2 linked regions of the Sporichthya brevicatena genome follow. The protein of the gene in region 1 interacts with the protein of each later gene in a pairwise test. Links are inferred from orthologs where the notes say so. Each region holds a gene or a part of one and is shown in the gene's direction. Other genes may lie near its edges.

Evidence for each region.
Region 2: the proteins of dnaE (region 1) and ABD401_RS21410 interact in binary tests that used the Escherichia coli proteins (3 or more experiments, as listed by UniProt). The link is inferred for Sporichthya brevicatena from one-to-one orthologs.

Annotation. Positions count from the first base shown.
Region 1 is NZ_BAAAHE010000015.1:105,056-114,005, reverse strand. Bases 1,842-5,935 are described here. They hold dnaE (DNA polymerase III subunit alpha), read left to right. Parts: upstream 1,842-2,213; coding sequence 2,214-5,735; downstream 5,736-5,935. Other genes in these bases: ABD401_RS10515 (ATP-binding cassette domain-containing protein), read left to right, coding at 5,777-5,935; ABD401_RS10525 (RluA family pseudouridine synthase), read left to right, coding at 1,842-2,123. Also shown: ABD401_RS10535 (TraR/DksA family transcriptional regulator), read left to right, coding at 1-359; ABD401_RS10530 (signal peptidase II), read left to right, coding at 499-1,116; more of ABD401_RS10525, read left to right, coding at 1,182-1,841; more of ABD401_RS10515, read left to right, coding at 5,936-8,950. UniProt on the Escherichia coli protein: DNA polymerase III is a complex, multichain enzyme responsible for most of the replicative synthesis in bacteria. This DNA polymerase also exhibits 3' to 5' exonuclease activity. The alpha chain is the DNA polymerase catalytic subunit.
Region 2 is NZ_BAAAHE010000045.1:67,865-70,739, forward strand. It holds ABD401_RS21410 (pyridoxal phosphate-dependent aminotransferase), read left to right. Parts: upstream 1-786; coding sequence 787-1,965; downstream 1,966-2,875. Other genes in the region: ABD401_RS21405 (SDR family NAD(P)-dependent oxidoreductase), read right to left, coding at 1-734; ABD401_RS21415 (TolB-like translocation protein), read left to right, coding at 1,962-2,875. UniProt on the Escherichia coli protein: Shows aminotransferase activity with methionine and histidine as substrates, and to a lesser extent also with phenylalanine.

The DNA of each region.
Region 1 (8,950 bases):
CGAACGAGGAGCTCAAGGAGGTCCGGGCCGAGCTCGGCAAGGACGTCGACCGGCTCCGGGCCGAGATCGCGGTCGCCCAGGCCGACCGGGAGGCGCTGCTGCGCGACTACGGCGACGGCTCCGGGGAAGACCAGGCGGATGCCGGCACCAAGACGCTCGAGCGCGAGCAGGAGATGTCGCTGGTCAACAACGCCCTCGACATGCTCCAGCAGGACGAGCGGGCGCTCGCGCGCCTCGAGGACGGCACCTACGGCCAGTGCGAGTCGTGCGGCGACCCGATCGGGAAGGCCCGGCTCCAGGCGTTCCCGCGGGCCACGCTCTGCGTCGCCTGCAAGCAGCGGGCCGAGCGCCGGTACTGATCACCGATTCGTCGCTCTTCGTGATCATGAACGGCCCGGGTGGGCCCACGCGGAGTCTTCGGCGGGCTTAGCGTCGCCTTACCGAAACGTGAGAATTGGGACATTTCGGGCCGGGTGGTCCGCGTGAGACTCTGCTGCGATGTCCGAGACGGCGCTTGATCCCGGCCCGGTCCGGGACCTGCTGGCGCCGTCACCGAGAGTCACCGAACCGGCGGCGCCGACCCGGGCCCGGCACGCGGCCCCGGTCTACCTCCCACCCGCCGCGATCCGACGCAGCCGGCTCGCGCTCTTCGGCGGGGTCGCCGCGGCGGTCTACCTGGTCGACCTCGCCACGAAGATCGCGATCGTCGCGTTCCTCACCGAGGACGACCCGGTGGAGATCGGCGGCACCGGCGTCTCGCTGCGGCTGATCCGCAACCCGGGCGCCGCGTTCGGGGTCGGGGTCGACGTCACCGCGGTGTTCACGGTCATCACCGTCTGCGTCGTCGGGGCGGTGCTGACCAGTTCCCGGCGGCTCGGCAGCCGCCCGTGGGCCCTCACCCTGGGGCTGCTGCTCGGCGGCGCGTTGGGCAACCTCACGGACCGGCTCGCACGGTCGCCGGGGTTCCTGTCCGGGCACGTCGTCGACTTCGTCGAGATCCCCGGCTGGCCGATCTTCAACGTCGCGGACCTCTCGATCTGCGTCGCCGGCGGCCTGATGGTGGCGCTGGCGTGCCGCAACGTCCCGCTCGACGGCCGTCGCTGTCGCCGGTACTGAGCGCGCCGGTCCGTCGCCGCCACCGGGTCGAAGACCGGCCTGGGCGATAGACCACACTGAGCGGCGTGAGTTCCGACCTGCGTGCGCTGCCGGTGCCCGACGGGCTCGCGGGGGAGCGGGTGGACGCCGGGCTCGCCCGGTTGTTCGGGCTCTCCCGGACCCGCGTGGCCGAACTCGCGGCCGCGGGGTGCGTCCGGATGGACGGCGCGGCCGCGGGCAAGAGCGACCGCCTCGTCGCCGGGGCGTGGCTGGAGGTCGAGCTCCCGGCCGTCGAGCCGGCCGGCGTGGAGATCGTGGCCGAGCCGGTGCCCGGCATGAAGGTCGTCCACGACGACGAGCATCTGGTCGTCGTCGACAAGCCGGTGGGCGTGGCGGCGCACCCGAGCCCGGGCTGGACCGGCCCGACCGTCATCGGGGGCCTGGCCGCCGCCGGCTTCCGGATCTCGACCTCGGGCGCGGCCGAGCGAGCCGGTGTCGTCCACCGGCTCGACGTCGGCACCAGCGGGTTGATGGTCGTCGCGAAGTCCGAGCGGGCGTACACGCTGCTCAAGCGCGCGTTCAAGGAGCGGACGGTCGAGAAGATCTACCACGCGCTCGTGCAGGGTCATCCCGACCCGTCGCGCGGCACCGTGGACGCGCCGATCGGGCGGCACCCGGTGCACGACTGGAAGTGGGCCGTGATCGCCGAGGACGCCGGCGGCAAGGCGAGCGTCACGCACTACGACACGCTCGAGGCGTTCCGCGCCGCGAGCCTGCTGACGATCAAGCTCGAGACCGGCCGCACCCACCAGATCCGGGTGCACATGTCGGCGCTGCGGCATCCGTGCGCGGGCGACCTGACCTACGGCGCGGACCCGACCCTGGCCGAGCGCCTGGGTCTGGAGCGACAGTGGTTGCACGCGGTGTCGCTGGGGTTCGAGCACCCGGATTCCGGCGATTGGGTCGAGTTTTCCAGCGACTATCCGGACGACCTTGCGCGCGCCCTGCAGGTTGTCTCGGAGGGCTGACCACACACTGAGACGGGCGCTCGAGTTGTCAGTGGGGCGCCTTAGAGTGAGGCCCGATTCCGGGGAGGCGCAGCGGTGAGTTCGGCAGGCATGAACGACTCGTTCGTCCACCTGCACGTCCACACCGAGTACTCGATGCTCGACGGCGCGGCGCGCCTGGACGACCTCTTCCGCGGCTGCAACGAGATGGGCATGCCGGCCCTCGCGATGACCGACCACGGCAACGTGTTCGGCGCGTACGACTTCGTGAAGAAGGCGAACGAGGCCGGCATCAAGCCGATCGTCGGCATGGAGGCGTACCTCGCGCCGGGCACCCACCGCTCCGACCGCACCCGCGTGCGGTGGGCGGACGGCGGCGAGGACGACGTCTCCGGTTCCGGCTCGTACACGCACATGACGCTGCTGGCGACCGACAACGACTCGATGCACAACCTGTTCCGCATCTCGTCGCTGGCGAGCCTCGAAGGCTTCTTCTACAAGCCCCGCGCGGACCGCGAGCTGCTGCACCGCTACGGCAAGGGCCTGATCGCGACGACGGGCTGTCCGTCGGGCGAGATCCAGACCTGGCTGCGCATCGGCGACTACGAGAAGGCGCGCGCGTCGGCCGGAGAGTTCCAGGACATCTTCGGCAAGGAGAACTTCTTCTGCGAGCTGATGGACCACGGCATCGGCATCGAGAAGCGCGCGCACGACGGGCTGATGCGCCTGGCCAAGGACCTCAACCTGCCGCTGGTCGCGACCAACGACCTGCACTACGCCGCGGCCGAGGACGCGTCCGCGCACGAGGTGCTGCTCTGCGTGCAGTCCGGCAAGACCCTCGCGGACCCGAACCGCTTCAAGTTCGACGCGACCGACTTCTACCTCAAGAGCCCGGCCGAGATGCGCGAGCTCTGGCAGGGCCGCTACGGCCTGCGGGAGGCCTGCGACAACACGCTGCTCATCGCCGAGCGCTGCCAGATGTCGTTCTCCGCGCGCAACCTCATGCCGCGATTCCCGGTGCCCGAGGGGGAGACCGAGGAGACCTGGCTGCGCAAGGAGGTCGACCGCGGCCTGAACGAGCGCTTCCACGGCAACGTGCCCCAGACGCACCGGGATCAGGCGGCCTACGAGGTCGACATGATCATCAAGATGGGGTTCCCCGGCTACTTCCTCGTCACCGCCGACCTCGTGCGGTACGCGAAGGAGAACGGGATCCGCGTCGGTCCCGGTCGTGGGTCCGCGGCCGGTGCGCTGATCGCCTACGCGCTGGGCATCACCGAGCTCGACCCGCTCGCGCACGGCCTGATCTTCGAGCGGTTCCTCAACCCCGAGCGTGTGTCGATGCCCGACATCGACATGGACTTCGACGAACGTCGTCGCGCCGACATGATCCGCTACGCCACCGAGAAGTACGGCGAGGAGCGGGTCGCGCAGATCATCACCTACGGCACCATCAAGGCGAAGGCGGCGATCAAGGACGCCTCCCGCGTCCTCGGCTACCCGTTCGCGATGGGCGACCGCATCACCAAGGCGATGCCGCCGGCCGTCATGGGCAAGGACATCCCGCTGTCCGGGATCTTCGACCCCGACCACAAGCGCTACGCCGAGGCCGGCGAGTTCCGGGCGCTCTACGAGTCCGACCCGGACGTGAAGAAGGTCGTCGACACGGCCAAGGGTCTCGAGGGCCTGAAGCGGCAGTGGGGCGTGCACGCCGCGGGCGTCATCCTCTCGAGCGAGCCGCTGCTCGACGTCATCCCGATCCAGCGCCGCGAGCAGGACGGCGCGATCATCACGCAGTTCGACATGGGCGCCTGCGAGTCGCTCGGGCTGCTGAAGATGGACTTCCTGGGGTTGCGCAACCTCACGGTCCTCGACGACTGCCTGATCAACATCGAGTCCAACCGGGGCGAGAAGATCGTCCTCGAGGAACTCGAACTGACGGACCGTAAGGCGTACGAGCTGCTGGCCCGGGGCGACACCCTCGGCGTCTTCCAGCTCGACGGCGGGCCGATGCGTGCGCTGCTGCGCTCGATGGTCCCCGACAACTTCGAGGACATCTCCGCCGTCCTCGCGCTGTACCGGCCGGGTCCGATGGGCGCGAACGCGCACAACGACTACGCGGACCGCAAGAACGGCCGCAAGCCGGTGGTGCCGATCCACCCCGAGCTCGAAGAGCCGCTGGCCGACATCCTGGGCGACACCTACGGGTTGATCGTCTACCAGGAGCAGGTCATGGCGATCGCGCAGAAGCTCGCGGGCTACTCGCTCGGCGCCGCCGACCTGCTCCGTCGCGCGATGGGCAAGAAGAAGAAGGAGATCCTCGACAAGGAGTACATCCCGTTCTCGGAAGGGATGAAGAAGAACGGGTACTCCGAGGCGGCGATCAAGACCCTCTGGGACATCCTCGTCCCGTTCTCGGACTACGCGTTCAACAAGGCCCACACCGCCGGCTACGGCCTCGTCTCCTACTGGACCGCCTACCTCAAGGCGAACTACCCGCAGGAGTACATGGCGGCGCTGCTCACCTCGGTCAAGGACGACAAGGACAAGTCGGCCCTGTACCTCAACGAGTGCCGGCGCATGGGCATCAAGGTGCTGCCGCCGGACGTCAACGCCTCGGACGCGAACTTCACCCCGCGCGGCGAGGACATCCGCTTCGGCCTGACCGCGATCCGCAACGTCGGCGCGAACGTCGTGACCGGGATCGTCGAGGCGCGGACCGAGCAGGGCGCGTTCACCGACTTCGCCGACTTCCTGCGCAAGGTGCCGGCGCAGGTCTGCAACAAGAAGACCGTGGAGTCGCTGATCAAGGGCGGCGCGTTCGACTCGCTCGGGCACACCCGCCGTGGCCTGATCCACGCGCACGAGCGCGCGATCGACGCGATCATCGACATCAAGCGCAACGAGGCCATCGGCCAGGACTCGCTGTTCGGCGCGTTCGACGACGACGGCGACGCCACCGACACGTCCTTCGACATCGAGATCCCGACGGGGGAGTGGGACAAGCCGGCGCTGCTCGCGTACGAGCGCGAGATGCTCGGTCTCTACGTCTCGGACCACCCGTTGCTCGGCATCGAGAACGTCCTCGCCGCGGCGGCCGACTGCGCGATCACGACGCTGACCTCGAGCGAGGACCGCGCCGACGGGTCGATCGTCACGATCGCCGGCCTGATCACCGGCCTGGCGCGCAAGGTCACGAAGAAGGGCGACACCTGGGCGATCGCGACCGTCGAGGACCTCGGCGGCGCCATCGAGTGCATGTTCTTCCCGGGCTCGTACCAGCAGTTCGGCACGGTGCTCGCGACGGACACCGTCGTCGCGGTCAAGGGCCGCCTGCGCCGCAACGAGGACGAGATCTCGTTGATGGCCTCAGACCTGCAGATCCTCGACACGACGAAGTCCTCCAGCGGACCGGTCGTGGTCCGGCTGCCGGCGATGCGGTGCACGCCGCCGCTGGTCGAGCGGCTGAAGTCGGTCCTGGCCGACCACCCGGGCCAGAGCGAGGTCCACCTGCAACTCGACTCCCGGGCGCGGACGATCGTCATGCGGCTGGAGCGGGGCCCGTTCGTGGCCCCGTCCCCGGCGCTGTTCGGCGACCTGAAGGCCCTGCTCGGGCCGTCGTGCCTGGGATGACCCGGATGAGTTCACTCAGGGTGGCGAGGTAACGTCCCTCGGTGACCAGCCGGACCGTGACCGCGAGCAGGCTTCGCGGCCCGGCGACCTGGTGGTGTCTCGCCGGCGCCCTGCTCGCCTCGGTCGGCTTCGCCGTCGGCGCCTGGACGGCCGGCCGCCTCGCCGAGCGTCCCTCGGGTGGGCTGATCGTCCTGCTGGCCGTCTGCCTGATCGGGGCGGGCGTGCTCGACATGGTGGGGCGCGCGGTGTGGTCGACGGTCGTCGACCGCGCGGAGGGCCGACTGCGGGCCGATCTGCTCGCGGCCGCGCTGCACCAGCCGCTGCCGGCGCTCTCGGAGCAGGCGGTCGGGGAGGTCCTGGACCGCGTCGACGACGACACGCACCAGCTCGGTGAACTGCTGCGCGAGGTCGGCTGGGAGACCGGCCGGACGCTGCTCGCGGCGATCCCGATGTGGGTGGTCGCCGGCCTGACGTGGTGGCCGGCGTGGATCCTGTTCCCGGTCGTCGGACTGCTCGCCGCGGCCGTGGTCCGGCCGCTGACCGAGGCCGTCACGCGCGCCAAGGTGGCGGAGGAGATCGCCTGGACCGACCACGCCGCGGTGCTCGAGGAGGCCGTCGCGGCGCGGGACGACCTGCGCGCGAGCCGGGGCCAGGCGTTCGTGCTGCGGCGCTGCGCCGAGGCGTCCGCGGTCGTGCACCGGCGGGTCCGCACGACGGTGCGCCTGGCGTCGCGGCTCGGCCGACGGGCGGGGGTCGTGCTGCACCTGGTGCTCGCGGGCATCGCGGTCAGCGGCATCCTGCTCGTCGCGGCGGGTCGGCTCTCGACCGCCGCGCTCGTGACGCTGTACCTGGTCAGCATCTCCTTCGTCGGGCAGGTCGACGTCATCTGCCGCTACCTGCCCGACCTGCAGGCGGGTCTGGGGGCGCTGCGCCGGATCCGGACCCTGCTGGAGGCCGACAGTGAGCCCACCGGCGGGGCGCCGGTGCCGGCCGGTCCGCTGGACGTCCGGATCGAGCGGCTGCACTTCGCCTACCCGCAGGGGCCGTTCGCGCTCTCCGACGTCAGCCTGACGATCCCGGCGGGCCGGACGCTCGCGCTCGTCGGACGCACGGGATCGGGCAAGTCGACGCTCGTTGCGCTGCTGTCGCGCGCGATCGACCCGCCGCCGGGGTCGGTGTTCCTCGGCGGCGTCGACGTGCGGGACCTGGACCTCGACGACCTGCGGCGGACCGTGGGCGTCGCCGGGCAGCGCACGGAGATCCTGGTCGGGACGCTGGCCGAGAACATCGCGCTGTTCGCCGACGTCCCGCGCCCGGTCATCGAGCGCGCGGTCGACGAGCTCGGGCTGACCGCCTGGGTCGCCGGGCTGCCCGACGGCCTCGACACCCAGCTCGGCCCCGACGGCACGACGTTGTCCGCGGGGGAGGAGCAGCTGGTCGCGTTCGCGCGGCTGCTGGTCCGGGACGTGCGCGTCGTCGTGCTCGACGAGGCCACCGCGCGCATGGACCGCCACACCGAGGCCCGGGTCGTCGCCGCCACCGCGCGGTTGCTGGCCGGGCGGACGGGCATCCTCGTCGCCCACCGGATGTCGACGACCACGCGCGCCGACACCGTCGCCGTGCTCGACGGTGGCCGTGTCCTCGCGCAGGGCCCGCGCGTCGAGCTCGCCCGCAACCCGGGGCCGTACCGTGACCTGCTGCGTGCGGCGGGGGACGACGCCGAGGCCACGGTGCGCGGCCCGGTGCCCCGGTTCGCGGTGCCTCCGCAGCGGTTGGCGTCGGCCCGAACCGCGCGGGGGACGATCCCCGGCCCGCGCCGGACGGCGGAGGCCCCGCCGGAGTGGGACCCCGGGACCGGGCCGAGTCTCGCGCGGTCGATCGTCAGCGCCTTACGCATCCACCCGCGCTGGGGGATCGCGGGGGCGGTGCTGTTCCTGCTCTCCTCCGTCGTCGGGCCGTACGGCGTCGTCACCGGTCTGGTGTGGGGGAAGGTCGTCGCGAGCCTCGCCGCGGGCGGCGAGGTCGGGGTGACGACGCTCGCCTTCGCGGGGAGCCTGATCGCCGGCCCGGTGCTCGTGTTCGCCGCGATGCCGCTGTACATGCGCTGGTGGTGGGCCGTGCACCTGCGGGTCCGGCTGGCCGTCCTCCGCGGGCAGACGTTGCCGCGGCGGTTGCCGCCCACGCCCCCGGGCGAGGTCGTCGCGCGGGCGATGGACGCCGACCGCTTCGTTCAGTACGCCGACCGGTGGGTGGACTTCGTCAACGGCGTGCTCGTCGTGCTGCTGACGGTGCTGCTCGCGCAGAGCCTGCTGGCGGGTGGGCTGCTGCTGGCGGTGACGGTCCTGACCGCGCTCACGGCGCTGGTGGGTGCCCCGATCGCGGGCCGGTCGGCCGCGCGGGCGTCGGAGACCCGCGCGCGGTTCGGCCGGTCGCTGGTGTCGACGCTCGACGCCGCGCGGACCGTGAAGCTCGCGGCCGCGACGCCGCAGCTGCACCGGCATCTGCTCGGCGTCGACTCCCCGCGCGTGGGGGCGGCGATCCGCGAGCACCGGGTGCGCGCGGTGCTGGATTCCGTGCCACCGCTGCTCGTGCAGTGCGGGATGGTCCTGTGCTGGCTGATCTACCTGACCGGCGGCTGGGGTCTCGCGACGGCGCTGCTGGTGACGACGGCGCTCGAGGGCTTCGACTTCTTCGGCCGGGTCACGGCCGCGGTGGTGACCGAGGCGCCGGGCGTGCGGGCGTGGAAGGACGCGACCTGCCGCCTCGCCGCCGGCGCCGACCTGATGACGCAGCCGGACGGCGTCGACCTCGTCCACGGGAAGGCGCCCGCCCCGGACGCGCCGTCGCGGGTTCCGTTGTCGCGGCTCGACCTCGACGACCTCACCGTCGTCCACCCGGACGGGACCGTCGGGGTCGCGCACGTGAACCTGAGCGTCGCGCGGGGGCAGCTCGTGCTCGTGGTCGGATCGGTGGGCTCGGGGAAGTCCAGCCTGCTCGCAGCGCTCGCGGGGCTGGCGCACCACCAGGGCCGGGTGCGGTGGAACGGGGTGGTGGTCTCCGACCCCGAACTGTTTCTGAGGCCGAGTCAGGTTTCCTACGTGGCCCAGGTTCCGCGGGTGCTGTCGGGGACGTTCGCCGACAACGTCCGGCTCGACCACCCGGGCCACAGCGTCGAGTCCGCGGTGGAGGACTCCCGGCTCGCGCTCGACGTCTCC
Region 2 (2,875 bases), on another replicon or contig:
CGCACGATGCGGCGGACCGGGAGGTGCTTGGCGGCGGCGGTGATCACCTTCCACTGCAGGCCGGGCACGGTGACGACACGGCCGCGACGCAGCGCGGCCAGCGCGTCGTCGACGACCTTGTCCGCGGACAGCCACAGGAAGTCAGGGATGTTGTCGGTGTCCGCGCCACTGCGGGCGTGGAACTCCGTCCGGGTGAAGCCGGGGCAGGTCACGACGACGCGGACGCCGGTGCCGCGGGCCTCCTCGGCGAGGGACTCGGTGAAGGTCGTGACGTACGCCTTCGCGGCGCTGTACGTGCCGCGCGGGACGAAGCCGGCGACCGAGGAGACGTTGACGATGCCGCCGTGGCCGCGGGCCGCCATGACCTGCAGCGCGGCGTGCGAGAGCTGCAGGACCGCGCGGACCATGACGCCCAGCACCTCGTCCTGCGCGCGGTAGTCGCTGCGCAGCACGGCCCCGGGCCCGGCCAGGCCGGCGTTGTTGACCAGCAGGTCGATCGGGCGGTCCTCGTCGAGGATCCGCTCGACGACCGCGGCGCGGGCGGCCTCGGAGCTCAGGTCGGCCGGGAGCGTCTCGACCTCGACCCCGGAGCGGGCGCGCAGCTCCGCCGCGACGCGGTCCAGCCGCGCGGAGTCGCGGGCGACGAGGACGAGATCCCAGCCGTCGGCGGCGAGCCGACGGGCGAACGCGTTGCCGATCCCCGAGGTGGGGCCGGTGATCAAGGCGGTGGGCACCTCGCGACCCTACCCAAGCAGGCGGCCCCCGCACCGGCTCTACGCTGCCGGAATGGGCACAGCGGGAACGACGGGGCGGATGGCGCAGCGGCTCGACGGCCTCGGGACGACGATCTTCGCCGAGATGTCCGCCCTCGCCGCCCGGACCGGGGCGGTGAACCTCGGGCAGGGCTTCCCGGACACCGACGGGCCGGCCGAGATCGTCGACGCGGTCGTCGCCGCGCTGCGGTCGGGGACGGCGAACCAGTACCCGCCGGGGCCGGGGATCCCGGCGCTGCGGACCGCGATCGCCGAGCACGACCGCCGCTTCTGGGGTCTCGACCACGACCCCGACGGCGAGATCCTCGTGACCGCCGGCGCGACCGAGGCGATCGCCGCCGCCGTGCTCGCCCTGGTGAACCCCGGTGACGAGGTTCTCGCCTTCGAACCCTGGTACGACTCCTACGCCGCGACGATCGCGATGGCCGGCGGGGTGCGGGTCCCGGTCACGATGCGGGCGCCGGAGTTCGCGATCGACCCCGACGAGCTGCGCGCCGCGGTCACGCCGCGCACCCGGCTGATCCTGCTGAACACCCCGCACAACCCGACCGGGCGCGTGCTCTCCCGGGAGGAGCTGACGGCGGTCGCGGAGGTCGCGGTGGAGCACGACCTGCTCGTCGTCTCCGACGAGGTCTACGAGCACCTGGTCTTCGACGGCGAGCACATCCCGATCTCGACGCTGCCGGGGATGCGCGAGCGGACCGTCCGCATCTCCTCGGCGGGCAAGACCTTCTCCTTCACCGGTTGGAAGATCGGGTGGGCGTGCGGCCCGGCGGAGCTCGTCACCGCGGTCCGGACGGCGAAGCAGTTCCTCACCTACGTCTCCGGCGCCCCGTTCCAGCCCGCGATCGCCATGGCGCTCGGCCTGCCGGACTCCTACTTCACCGGCTTCCGCGACCAGCTCCGCGACCGGCGCGACCAGCTCGCCGGCGGGCTGCGCGAGCTCGGCTTCGACGTCGTCCAGCCGGCGGGGACGTACTTCGTCACCACCGACGTCCGGCCGCTCGGGTGGACCGACGGCGTCGCGTTCTGCCGCGACCTCCCCCACCGGGCCGGCGTCGTCGCCATCCCCCTCGGCGTCTTCTACGACGACCCGGAGCCCGGCCGCTCCCTCGTCCGCTGGGCGTTCTGCAAACGGCCCGAGGTTCTCGATGACGCCCTCGCCCGACTGCGCGTAGCGTTTTCGGGGTGAGACACCGCGCGCGGGTCGGCCTGATCGGGGCCCTCGCCTGCGCGCTGGCGGTGGCGCCCGGAGTTCCGGTGGCCGCGACCGCGGCGGAGGGCGGGCACGAGACCCTGCGCGTCAGCACCGACGGCGGGCGCGGGGAGCCGAACAACGGCAGCTTCACCCCGTCGGTGTCGCGGGACGGCCGGTACGTCGCGTTCGCCTCGGAGGCCTCGAACCTCGTGCCGGGCGACACCAACCACCGGCGCGACATCTTCGTCCGCGACATGGTGGCGGGGACGACCACACGGGTCAGCGTGAGCAGCCGGGGCCGGCAGGGGAACCTCGACAGCTACAACCCCTCGATCAGCGACGACGGCCGCTTCGTCGTCTTCGACTCGTTCGCCACCAACCTCGTGCCCGACGACCTCAACCGCGAGGGCGACGTGTTCGTGCACGACCTCGTGGAGCACACGACCACGCGCGTCAGCCGCGGGATCGACGGCAAGGAGACCGACGCCTCCAGCGGGTTCGCGACGATCAGCGGCGACGGCAACGTCATCGCGTTCGAGTCCTCGGCGACCAACCTGCGGGCGGGCCGGCCGGGCAAGGTCACCGACATCTACCTCGTCGACCGGGCGGGCAACGTCCTCGACTGGGTGACCCGCTCCGCCACGAACGGCGAACCCAACGGCGGGAGCGGGGACATCGCGCTCTCCCACGACGGGCAGGTCGTCGCGTTCGCCTCGGCGGCGACGAATCTCGTGCCCGGCGACACGAACCTCGCCGACGACGTCTTCGTCCGGGACCGCCGCCTGGGGTACACGCAGCGCGTCAGCGTGAACTCGCTCGGTGGCGAGACCAACGACGACAGCGGTGCCCCGTCGATCTCGGACGACGGCCGGATCGTCGCGTTCACCTCGAACGCCTCGAGCCT